Regions from separate parts of the Exiguobacterium sp. AB2 genome, predicted to be linked through region 2. Evidence: riboswitches for the same ligand, from Rfam matches in the RefSeq annotation. Region 2 holds a riboswitch; the other holds the start of a gene.
What was found. Region 2 has a riboswitch for FMN ahead of DI14_RS01210 (ECF transporter S component). Riboswitches for the same ligand answer to the same signal wherever they lie in the genome.
Positions count from the first base shown of each region.

Region 1 (5,110 bases), on a different contig from region 2:
ACTCATATCTGAACCGACAACGATGACGAAAAATGCTTCTACAATCATACTATCGGACAGTTTTTCGAAATCATAAGTGGATTTCGTAATTTCTTTGTAACGTTTTAACAGAAGACTAGGTCTAAAGTCAGGTTCAGAATTCGAAAAAAGGGTAACAGTTCTATTACAAATTTAATAGCAAATGGTTCCAATTGTAAACAAAAAGTTTTATAAATGGGTAAAATGTAATAATTTGTACAAAAAAGTACCCAACTGGTCAATGGGGTCATCGCCTTTGCACCAGTTGAGTACCCTTCTATAGTAAATTTAATTTTCAGACTAATCAATAAAAGTTTTTAAAATATATGATTTTTTTCAAAGAGTGGTCAGCGCCGGACGGAGTCTGCTAAAATAGCCGCATTGAGTGAAAAAAGAAAAGAGGAACATTTAATATGACAATCTGGTTATTTTACTTATTGCTCGGTGTGATTCAAGGTTTCACCGAACCGATTCCGATTTCATCGAGCGGGCACTTGGTCATCTTCCAAGAGCTGCTCAACATTCAGTTGCCGGGGCTGTCGTTCGAGATTTTCGTCAACTTCGCCTCGCTCCTCGCCGTCTTGACGATTTACCGGAAAGACGTCGTCCGCCTCGTCGTCAGTCTTTGGACGTTCCTGTTTAAAAAAGACCGGAGCGACGACACGATGGTCGACGTCAAGTTCATCGGGCTGTTGCTCGTGGCGACGGTGCCGGCTGGCGTGCTCGGTGTCGTCTTCGGTGACTGGATCGGCGAGACGCTAAGCGGTGTCGCGACGGTCGGGTATACGTTGATTCTCACAGGTCTCGCGCTCTGGTTCATCCGCAACATGCGTGGGAGCAAAGGCGACGTCGGCATCACGCTCCGTGACGCCATCTTGATTGGTCTCGCTCAGGCGGTCGCGCTCATCCCAGGGATTAGCCGGTCAGGGGCGACGATCGTCATGGCGCTCCTCCTCGGTATCAAACGAGAGACGGCGCTTCGTTTCTCGTTTTTCATGTTCATCCCCGTCAGTCTCGGCACGATCGTGTTGGACGGACCGGAACTGTTCACGAACCCGGAGACGCGCGAGCTGTTCGGGCCGCTCATCGTGGCGTTCATCGCCTCATACATCTTGACGGCCGTGTCGCTTAAATGGTTCCAACACATCATGGCCAAGGGCGAGCTCAAGTACTTCTCGTTCTATTGCTGGGCGGTCGGGATTCTCGTCGTCCTCTTCTTGGCTTGATTTGAAGCGCTGCTCCTCGGAGTGGCGCTTTTTTTGCACTTTCCTCTTTGCTTTCCGTTCTTTTTTGCGCTAAAGTAAGGGCGTACAAACAAATATTCCTTCGGGGTCGGGTGAAAGTCCCAACCGGCGGTGATAGGCGAACGCCTTAAGTCCGTGACCCGGGCGCACGTGTGCGAACGGTGGATCTAGTGAGACTCTAGAGCCGACAGTATAGTCTGGATGGGAGAAGGAAAATCGACAGGTCCGCGCGACCTGTAGTTCGTCGTACGCTTTTCTGTAAAGAAAACGTTTATTTGGCTTGCCCAAATACGGCTGACACCTCCCACCGAGACCTTGAGGACATGTCCTTCAGGTCTTTTTTGTTTGTACGAAACAAGGAGGGAGATTATGAAACAGTACATGCAACATGCCATTCAATTGGCCAAGTGCGCGGACGGACAGACCGGGGTCAACCCGCTCGTCGGTGCCGTCGTCGTCAAAGACGACCGAATTGTCGGATTTGGTGCTCACTTGAAGGCAGGTGAGCCGCATGCCGAGGTACACGCAATCCAGATGGCCGGGGCGTCTGCGTATGGTTCAACCGTTTATGTCACGCTCGAGCCATGCTCGCATCACGGGAAGACGCCGCCGTGCGCAGACCTCTTAATCGAGTCGGGCGTTCGTCGTGTCGTCATCGCGATGGGAGATCCGAATCCGCTCGTCGCCGGTCGCGGGATTGCCCGGTTGAAGGCAGCGGGAATCGAAGTCGAGGTCGGTCTGCTCGAGAATGAGGCGCGAGCGCTCAATCCTGCATTCCTACGCTCGCTTGAGACGAAGCGCCCGTACGTCATCTTGAAGACGGCGACGAGCCTCGACGGGAAAGTCGCGCTTGAGACAGGTGAGAGCAAATGGGTAACTGGGACAGAAGCCCGACTCGACGTCCATGCGCTACGGGCGAACGTCGACGCGGTGTTGACCGGAATCGGGACCGTCATCGCGGACGACCCGGCGCTCACGGCGCGACTCGAGCGGCCGACCGAACAACCGCTGCGTGTCGTGTTAGACCGAGAGTTGAACGTGCCGCACGCGAGCCAGCTCGTCCGCACGGCGAACGAACTACCAGTGCTCGTCTATACGACGTCCGATGATGTGTCGAGACGTGAGGCACTCGAGTCGCGCGGTGTCGAACTGGCGGACTATACGACGCTTGAACGGGTGCTCGAGGAACTATACGCCCGAGGCATCGGCCGTCTCCTCGTCGAGGCCGGTCCGACGCTCGTGACGTCGCTCTTAGATGGGGGATACATCGACGAGTGGGTCATGTATCAGTCCCCACGCGTCTTCGGTGGCAAGGCCGGGTTCTATCGCTCGCATCATGACGGACCGCTCGAGGCAATCGAACAGTTTGACGTTCGTTCTGTCGAGACGATTGGCAACGATATCAAGCTCGTCATGCGAAAGGGGGAGCCCGATGTTCACAGGAATCGTTGAAGAAATCGGTAGCGTCAAAGCGGTGAAACGGAACGGGCCATCGCTAAGGCTCACGCTCACGGGCGACATCGTCTTGCAGGATGTGAAACTCGGGGACAGCATCTCGGTCAACGGAATCTGTCTCACGGTGACGACGTTCGACGAGCGGACGTTCGCAGTCGACGTCATGCCCGAGACGCTCAAAGCGTCGAGCCTTGACGGCGTCCGCCCGGGGACACGTGTGAACTTGGAGCGGGCGATGCCGGCGAACGGGCGATTCGGCGGACATTTCGTCTCCGGTCACGTCGACGGGATTGGGCGCATCGTCAAGAAACGTCCGCTTGCGAACGCGGTGTACGTCGATATCAGCTGCGAGCCGTCGCTCCTCCGCTATATCGTCCCGAAAGGTTCAATTTCGGTCGATGGGACGAGCTTGACGGTGTTCGATGTGACGGAACGCGGCTTCACGCTCTCGCTCATCCCGCACACGTACAGTGAGACGGTGCTCGGGATGAAACAAGCCGGGGACACGGTCAATTTGGAATGTGACATGTTGGCAAAATATATGGAGAAGTTAGTGAATCAAAAACCGATGACGCTCGAATCGTTGGCGTCACAAGGATACGGAAAGGCGGGATGGTGATGTTTGACACGATTGAAGCAGCGATTGAAGACTTGAAGCAAGGTCGCCCGATTATCGTCGTCGACGATGAGGACCGAGAGAACGAGGGGGACTTCGTCGTCCTTGCCGACAAGATGACGGCCGAGACGATGAACTTCCTCATCACGGAAGGGAAAGGGCTCGTCTGCGCCTCGCTCGCTGAAGAAGTCGCCGTCCGGCTCGACTTAAAGCCGATGGTCGAAAACAGCACCGACCCGCATGGAACCGCCTTCACCGTCAGCGTCGACCACGTCGACTCGACGACGGGAATCTCGGCGAGTGAACGGGCCCATACGGTGCGCGAGCTTGCCAACATCAACGCCCGGCCCGTTGATTTCCAACGGCCGGGACACATCTTTCCGCTCATCGCGAAAAAAGGCGGCGTCTCGGTACGGCGCGGACATACAGAAGCGTCGGTCGACTTGGCCCGCCTCGCCGGTAGTGAACCGGTCGCCGTCATCTGCGAAATCATCCGTGAAGACGGGGAGATGGCCCGGGTGCCGGACCTTGAACTTGTGGCAAAAGCCCATGACTTGAAGTTCGTCACGATTGAGGCGCTCGTCCGCTATATGGAGACCGATCTCGTCACGCGCGAGGCGGACGTCACCCTCCCGACGGCCAAGGGCGGGTTTCGCTTGCTCGGGTATCGGAACGTCCTCGACCGAGAAGAACACGTCGCGCTCGTGAAAGACGGGCTGAGCGACGTTCCGCTCGTGCGTATCCATTCGGAATGTTTGACCGGTGACGTGTTCGGGTCATATCGCTGCGACTGTGGACCGCAACTCGACACGGCACTCGCGCGAATCGAGGCCGAAGGCGGTGTCGTCTTATACATGCGCCAAGAAGGGCGCGGGATTGGGCTGTTGAATAAGCTAAAGGCGTATGAACTGCAAGAGAATGGGCTTGATACGGTCGAGGCGAACGTCGCGCTCGGCTTACACGCCGATTTACGCGATTACCGGGTGAGCGCGGCGATGCTCCGTGACCTCGGCGTCACGACCGTCCGGCTCATGACGAACAACCCGGAGAAAGTCGACGCGCTCGAAGCGTGTGGCATCACCGTCATGGAACGGGTGCCAATCATCGTCGGGGAACATGCGGCGAACGAGAAGTATCGGCTGACGAAACAACAAAAAATGAATCATTTTGGAGGAGAAGCATAATGGTGAACACATTTGAAGGGAACTTGGTTGGTAAAGGATTAAAAGTCGGAATCGTCGTCGGACGGTTTAACGATTTGATCACGATGCGTCTCTTAGACGGGGCGAAAGACGCGCTCAAGCGCCACGGCGTCGAACAAGAAGACGTCGAGCTCGCCTTCGTACCGGGTGCGTTTGAGCTCCCGCTCGTCGCCAAGAAGATGGCGATGAGTAAGAAGTATGACGCGGTCATCACGCTCGGTGCCGTCATCCGCGGGGCGACGCCACACTTCGATTACGTCTGTAATGAGGCGGCGAAAGGAATCGCCCAGGCGAGCTATCAGTCGGAAGTGCCGGTCATCTTCGGCGTCTTGACGACCGAGACGATTGAGCAGGCGATTGAGCGGGCCGGAACGAAAGCCGGAAACAAAGGTTGGGAAGCGGCGACGTCGGCCATCGAGATGGCCAACTTGATGCGCGCCTTTTGAGGAAGGTTTAGGGAGGAAGAAAAAGGGGGGCGTCTCGCTCTCTTTTTTGGTGGTGACGGGTTACGTTCGATCGAAGCGGTGGAAAAGGACAAGGAGCACACATGACGGAGGATACGGAGGCGGCAGCGA
Region 1 is NZ_JNAA01000016.1:16,083-21,192, reverse strand. It holds gene DI14_RS01965 (undecaprenyl-diphosphate phosphatase) at 432-1,244, shown strand; FMN riboswitch at 1,337-1,479, shown strand; gene ribD (bifunctional diaminohydroxyphosphoribosylaminopyrimidine deaminase/5-amino-6-(5-phosphoribosylamino)uracil reductase RibD) at 1,632-2,714, shown strand; gene ribE (riboflavin synthase) at 2,695-3,336, shown strand; gene DI14_RS01950 (bifunctional 3,4-dihydroxy-2-butanone-4-phosphate synthase/GTP cyclohydrolase II) at 3,336-4,517, shown strand; gene ribE (6,7-dimethyl-8-ribityllumazine synthase) at 4,517-4,981, shown strand; gene DI14_RS01940 (ZIP family metal transporter) at 5,110-5,110, shown strand, end outside.
Region 1: it holds a riboswitch for FMN, as region 2 does, so the genes downstream of both, ribD (bifunctional diaminohydroxyphosphoribosylaminopyrimidine deaminase/5-amino-6-(5-phosphoribosylamino)uracil reductase RibD) here and DI14_RS01210 (ECF transporter S component) in region 2, are expected to answer to the same signal.

Region 2 (5,110 bases):
TACTTGGCCGTATATGTAGTCGATTCCTTCTGGGAAGTCGACCCGGATGTCACGGTCTGATACCGTTCCAGCGGCCAATGCATAATACTCTGTTTTTAACCCATGATAAGGCAGTCGATCGACGAGTGTGATCGAGATGTCGTTCAGCTGATGGCTGAGCACACGTTCGATGACACGCATTCCCCCGTAACCGCCCCCTAAGACGACTAATTTGCGCATAAAAATCCCCCTTTGTTACTCTTTAACTGTATCATGTTATAATCTGCCGTAGAAGAACCATTTTCCTGATTCTATAGGAAAGAAAGACGGTGAAAGCAATGATGAATCCAATCATCGAGTTCTGTGCCTCGAACTTAGCGATGGGCTCTCAAATCGCCCGCGCCAAGCTCGAAAGCGACCCTGACCTCGACGTCGTCGAGTACGGTTGTACCGGCTATTGCGGCGTCTGTGCGCTCGACTTGTTTTGTCTCGTCGATGGAGAGGTCGTGACGGGAGAGACGCCCGAAGAACTCGTGACGAACGTATATGAAAAAATCGAAGAGATGGCATGGTAAAAAGTTTGGAGTTTCTTCAAACTTTTTTCTTTTTGACCCGTTGCTTTTTTAAAAACGGTCTGTTATATTCAAAGAGGTTCGAATGTAGGTTGTCTGACGTTTAACATCAAAAAAAGAAAGCGTTTCAAACGGTAGGACACATCTTGTTTCGGGTATGACACAAATAATAGCTTTTCTTAATATGAAAGGAGCACAACACCAATGAATATCATGAGCGTGGTTGGTATTTTGGCACTAATTGGAATCGCTTACATCTTTTCAACCAACCGTAAAGCCATCAAATGGCGCACTGTCATTGCCGCTTTCGCGGTACAGTTTACGTTCGCGTTCCTCGTCCTCTTCACATCAGCTGGACGTAACGCGTTAGAATGGATTTCAGGAGGCGTTCAAAAAGTCTTGAATACGGCGAATGCCGGAATTAGCTTCGTCTTCGGTACTGCCGTCGGAGGTGACAACTTCGTCTTCGCCTTCCAAGTCTTGACGATTGTCGTCTTCATGTCCTCACTCATCGCACTTCTTTACTACGTCGGTGTCATGCAGTGGGTCATCCGTATTCTCGGTACAGCCCTTGCGAAAGCACTCGGCACATCACGTAAAGAGTCGCTCTCAGCAACGGCGAACATTTTCGTCGGTCAAACGGAAGCGCCACTCGTCATCAAGCCTTATCTTCCGACGATGACACAATCGGAGCTCTTCGCCGTTATGGTCGGTGGTCTCGCATCGGTTGCCGGTTCGGTTCTCGCAGGATACGCCGCCCTCGGTGTACCGCTCGAGTACTTGCTCGCAGCGAGCTTCATGGCTGCTCCAGCAGGTCTCATGTTCGCAAAAATCATCGTTCCTGAGACGGATGAGCCGGATGACAACATCGAAATCGCGGAAGATGAAGAGAACAAAGCAGCGAACTTCGTCGATGCGGCCGCACGCGGTGCCTCGGACGGTCTCTTCCTCGCCTTGAACGTCGGTGCGATGCTTCTCGCCTTCGTTTCATTGATTGCACTCGTCAACTTGATTCTCGGTGGAATCGGTGGCTTGTTCGGATTCGGTGACCTTACGGTTCAATTGATTCTTGGTTACGTGTTTGCTCCACTCGCATTCGTCATTGGTGTTCCGTGGGCAGATGCGGTTCAGTTCGGTAGCTTCCTTGGACAAAAACTTGTCTTGAACGAGTTCGTTGCCTTCTCTGAGTTCGCACCAATCATTGGCACAGGTGAGCTTTCAGCTCGTACAGAAGCCATGACGGCGTTCGCACTCTGTGGATTCGCCAACATCTCGTCGCTCGCGATCCTCCTCGGTGGTCTCGGTGGTATGGCGCCAAACCGTCGCGGTGACATCGCGCGGATGGGTGTCCTCGCGATTCTCGCAGGTACGCTTGCCAACTTGATGTCAGCCACGCTTGCTGGTCTGCTTCTCTAATCAAACACGATATACTCAGAGTGATCACTTCGGTGGTCACTTTTTTTAGTGTAGATGAATGAATAGCAAAACCCGACCGTAAAAAGGTGGTCGGGTTCTAGCATCCGTGACGAGATACATCCACTTCTTGGAGTCTCGGCCAAGTGGCTTGCCAATTCTTTTTCTGAATCCGGGCACGATAGATGTGATGATGGGGGGAGCCGTCCGTAAAGGCTGGGGTCGGTCGCAGCCTCAATTCGATGATGTCGTCAACACCGTGAGGCGCGGCCACGATCAAGCGGCCGTTCGCATCGAGGCTGACCCCGATGGCGGTGACGGTCTCGGGGAAATGGGCCAAGGCGTCGATTGCCGACTCATAGGGTGGCAATTGATTGACCAGATGCATCCGCGCTTGGTTTTTGACCGACCATGGGACGTTCGGGGACAGGCCGTGTAGTTGTGCCTCGTATTCTTTTTCGATTGCCTCGTCAATTTGAGAACGGTCAAAATAGATGACATCGACGTCCTCGGTCGCCGTCGGTGTTAGATAACCGTGAACGTCATCCCAAATCTTCGACCGGACGTATCCGGCACAAATCCACCAGTCGGGTAGTTCGAGGGAAGCGACATCTTTCAGGAGACGCTTTAATTCTGAATCATTTTCTAAAAATTGAGTGACCTCTTCAATCGTCTTCAATTGATTCCCTCCTATTCTTCCTTAAGCATAGCGTAACCATACAAAAAAGCACCTATTTCTAGGTGCTTTTCGCATTAAGCCTGAAGTTGCATGCGCTGGCGTTCAATCCACGGCTTCAGTTTAATGAAGAGCGGGACGAACAATGCTGTAATCAACAACGCTTTAATGAGGTTGAACGGCAAGATTCCATAAAGGACGAGGTTTGTCTTCACAGCCGGATCGGCCATCTCAGCCATCCCGAAGAAGAACGCGTATGCCGGTAAGATGATTAAATAGTTCAAGATTGCCAAGCTGAGCGCCATCGTGATCGTTCCGGCAAGAAGACCTGAAGCGAGCGCTTTGTTCGTTTTACGTTTATGGTAGAACCAAGCGACCGGATACATGAAGGCGACACCTGCGAAGAAGTTTGCAAGTTCACCGACCGGAACGCCGCCACCGTTAAAGACATAATAAAGGACGTTTTTTAGAGCGACGACCACGACGCCTGCGAGTGGCGAGAAGACGATACCGGCGACGAGCGCTGGGATGTCACTGAAGTCCACTTTTAGGAACGGTGGTAGGAAAGGCAGCGGGAAGTTAAAGAGCATCAGTACGAATGAGATCGCCCCGAGCATCGATAACGTCACCAGTGTAGTCAATCGTTTGTTGCGCGTTGTTTTCATCAAAATCTCTCCTTTTGTCGCTCCTTGATGAATGGCACCCGTCGCATAGAAAAACCCGATTGCATCATAACAATCGGGAGAGTTTACGCGCATACGAAATAGATGTTTCCCGTCGCGGAAAAGACCACGTCAAAGAAAACATCCGAATATCGGTCGGATGCCGCCATCTTCTCCCATCCAGACTATACTGTCGGCTTTCGAATCTCACGAAATCAGCAAGCAACGCCTTGCTCGCTCACGGGCTGAGAAGAACTTGTCTTCAATACCGCCGGTCGGGAATTTCACCCTGCCCCGAAGATGGAACGATTTAATTTTTTTGTTACAGTTTAGTTATACAAGATAATCCACAAAATCTCAAGCGAGTTGACTTGAGATTAAGATAATGAAGGAGGAGTTCAGATGATTCATTTGACAGAATCAGCGGCGCTTCAGGTCATCGATATGATGAAGCAGACCGAACGCCCCGATGGACAGTATTTACGGATCAAAGTACAAGGCGGTGGGTGTACCGGTCTGTCATACGGGATGGGATTCGACGAGGAAAAGACGGACAAGGACGTCCAGTTCGACCATCACGGGGTCCGCGTCATCGTCGCCGAGGCCGACCATGGAGTCGTCGACGGGCTCGAGATTGACTATAAGCAGTCGATGCTCGGTGGTGGATTCACGATTAAGAACCCGAACGCCATCGCGACGTGCGGTTGCGGTTCGAGTTTCCGGACGGCGACGAACGCCGGGACACCAGGAGATTGCTAAACGGGGAGGTTGCAGACATACGTCTGCGACCTTTTTTTGTTCGTAGGTTATTCCAAGGAAATGAACGGGAATATTGGAGACAGAAGGATGAAAAGGGGGCAGGGAGGATGAGAAAAGTACTGATTTTCGGTGGATCGCGCTATTTTGGTAAACGGCTGGCGCTTCGATTGGCAGAGGCGGGAGACGACGTGACGATTGTGACGCGAGGGCAACTGCAAGTGCCGGAGGCGGAAGGCATCCGCTCCATCAAAGGGGACCGTCAATCGGTGGCGACGATGAAAGACTTGTCACGGGAACGTTACGACCTTGTGTACGACAACATCTGTTTCACGCCCTATCAGGCGAAAATCGCAGCCGATGCGTTCATGGACCAAGTCGGGAAGTACGTGCTCACGTCGACGATGTCCGTGTACGCACCCGGCGCCGAGCTGAAGGAGAGTGACTTCAACCCGCTCCATTACGACTATCATCTCGATGCCGAGCACGATTACGGTCAAGGGAAGCGGGAGGCGGAATCGTACTTCTTCAACCGGGCCTCATTCCCGGTCGCGACCGTCCGGCTCCCGATTGTGCTCGGTCCTGACGACTATACGGACCGCCTCAAGTTTTACGTCGATGCGATTCGCCGGGAAGAGCCGATCGTCCTCCATCGTCCGGAGGCGAAAATGGGCTTCATCTCAAGTTTTGAAGCGGCCGCTTTCTTGGAATGGGTCGGCCGGGCGAACGTGACCGGGCCGTTCAATGCGGCGAGCGAGGGGATCATCTCGATGGGGGCGCTCATGGAGCGAATCGGTCAGCATCTCGACAAGCCGGTTCATATCATCAAAGACGGGGAATCTTCGCCTTACGACACGGACGTCGACTATTACATGTCGATTGCCGAGGCGAAAAAGGCGGGCTTCGTTTTCACGAAACTTGATGATTGGATCGACCGGGTCATCATCCAAACGATTCGCAAATGAAAAAACGGCCTCTCATCGGCTGGAATCAATAGATCGTAGAGCGCCACATAAGGGCTCGGCGGCATGTTTGGTAGGTCAGGCATCATC
Region 2 is NZ_JNAA01000011.1:17,419-22,528, forward strand. It holds gene DI14_RS01190 (NAD(P)/FAD-dependent oxidoreductase) at 1-219, opposite strand, end outside; gene DI14_RS01195 (YuzB family protein) at 318-554, shown strand; gene DI14_RS01200 (NupC/NupG family nucleoside CNT transporter) at 756-1,967, shown strand; gene DI14_RS01205 (nucleotidyltransferase family protein) at 2,065-2,643, opposite strand; gene DI14_RS01210 (ECF transporter S component) at 2,718-3,305, opposite strand; FMN riboswitch at 3,467-3,608, opposite strand; gene DI14_RS01215 (iron-sulfur cluster assembly accessory protein) at 3,705-4,061, shown strand; gene DI14_RS01220 (NAD-dependent epimerase/dehydratase family protein) at 4,169-5,023, shown strand.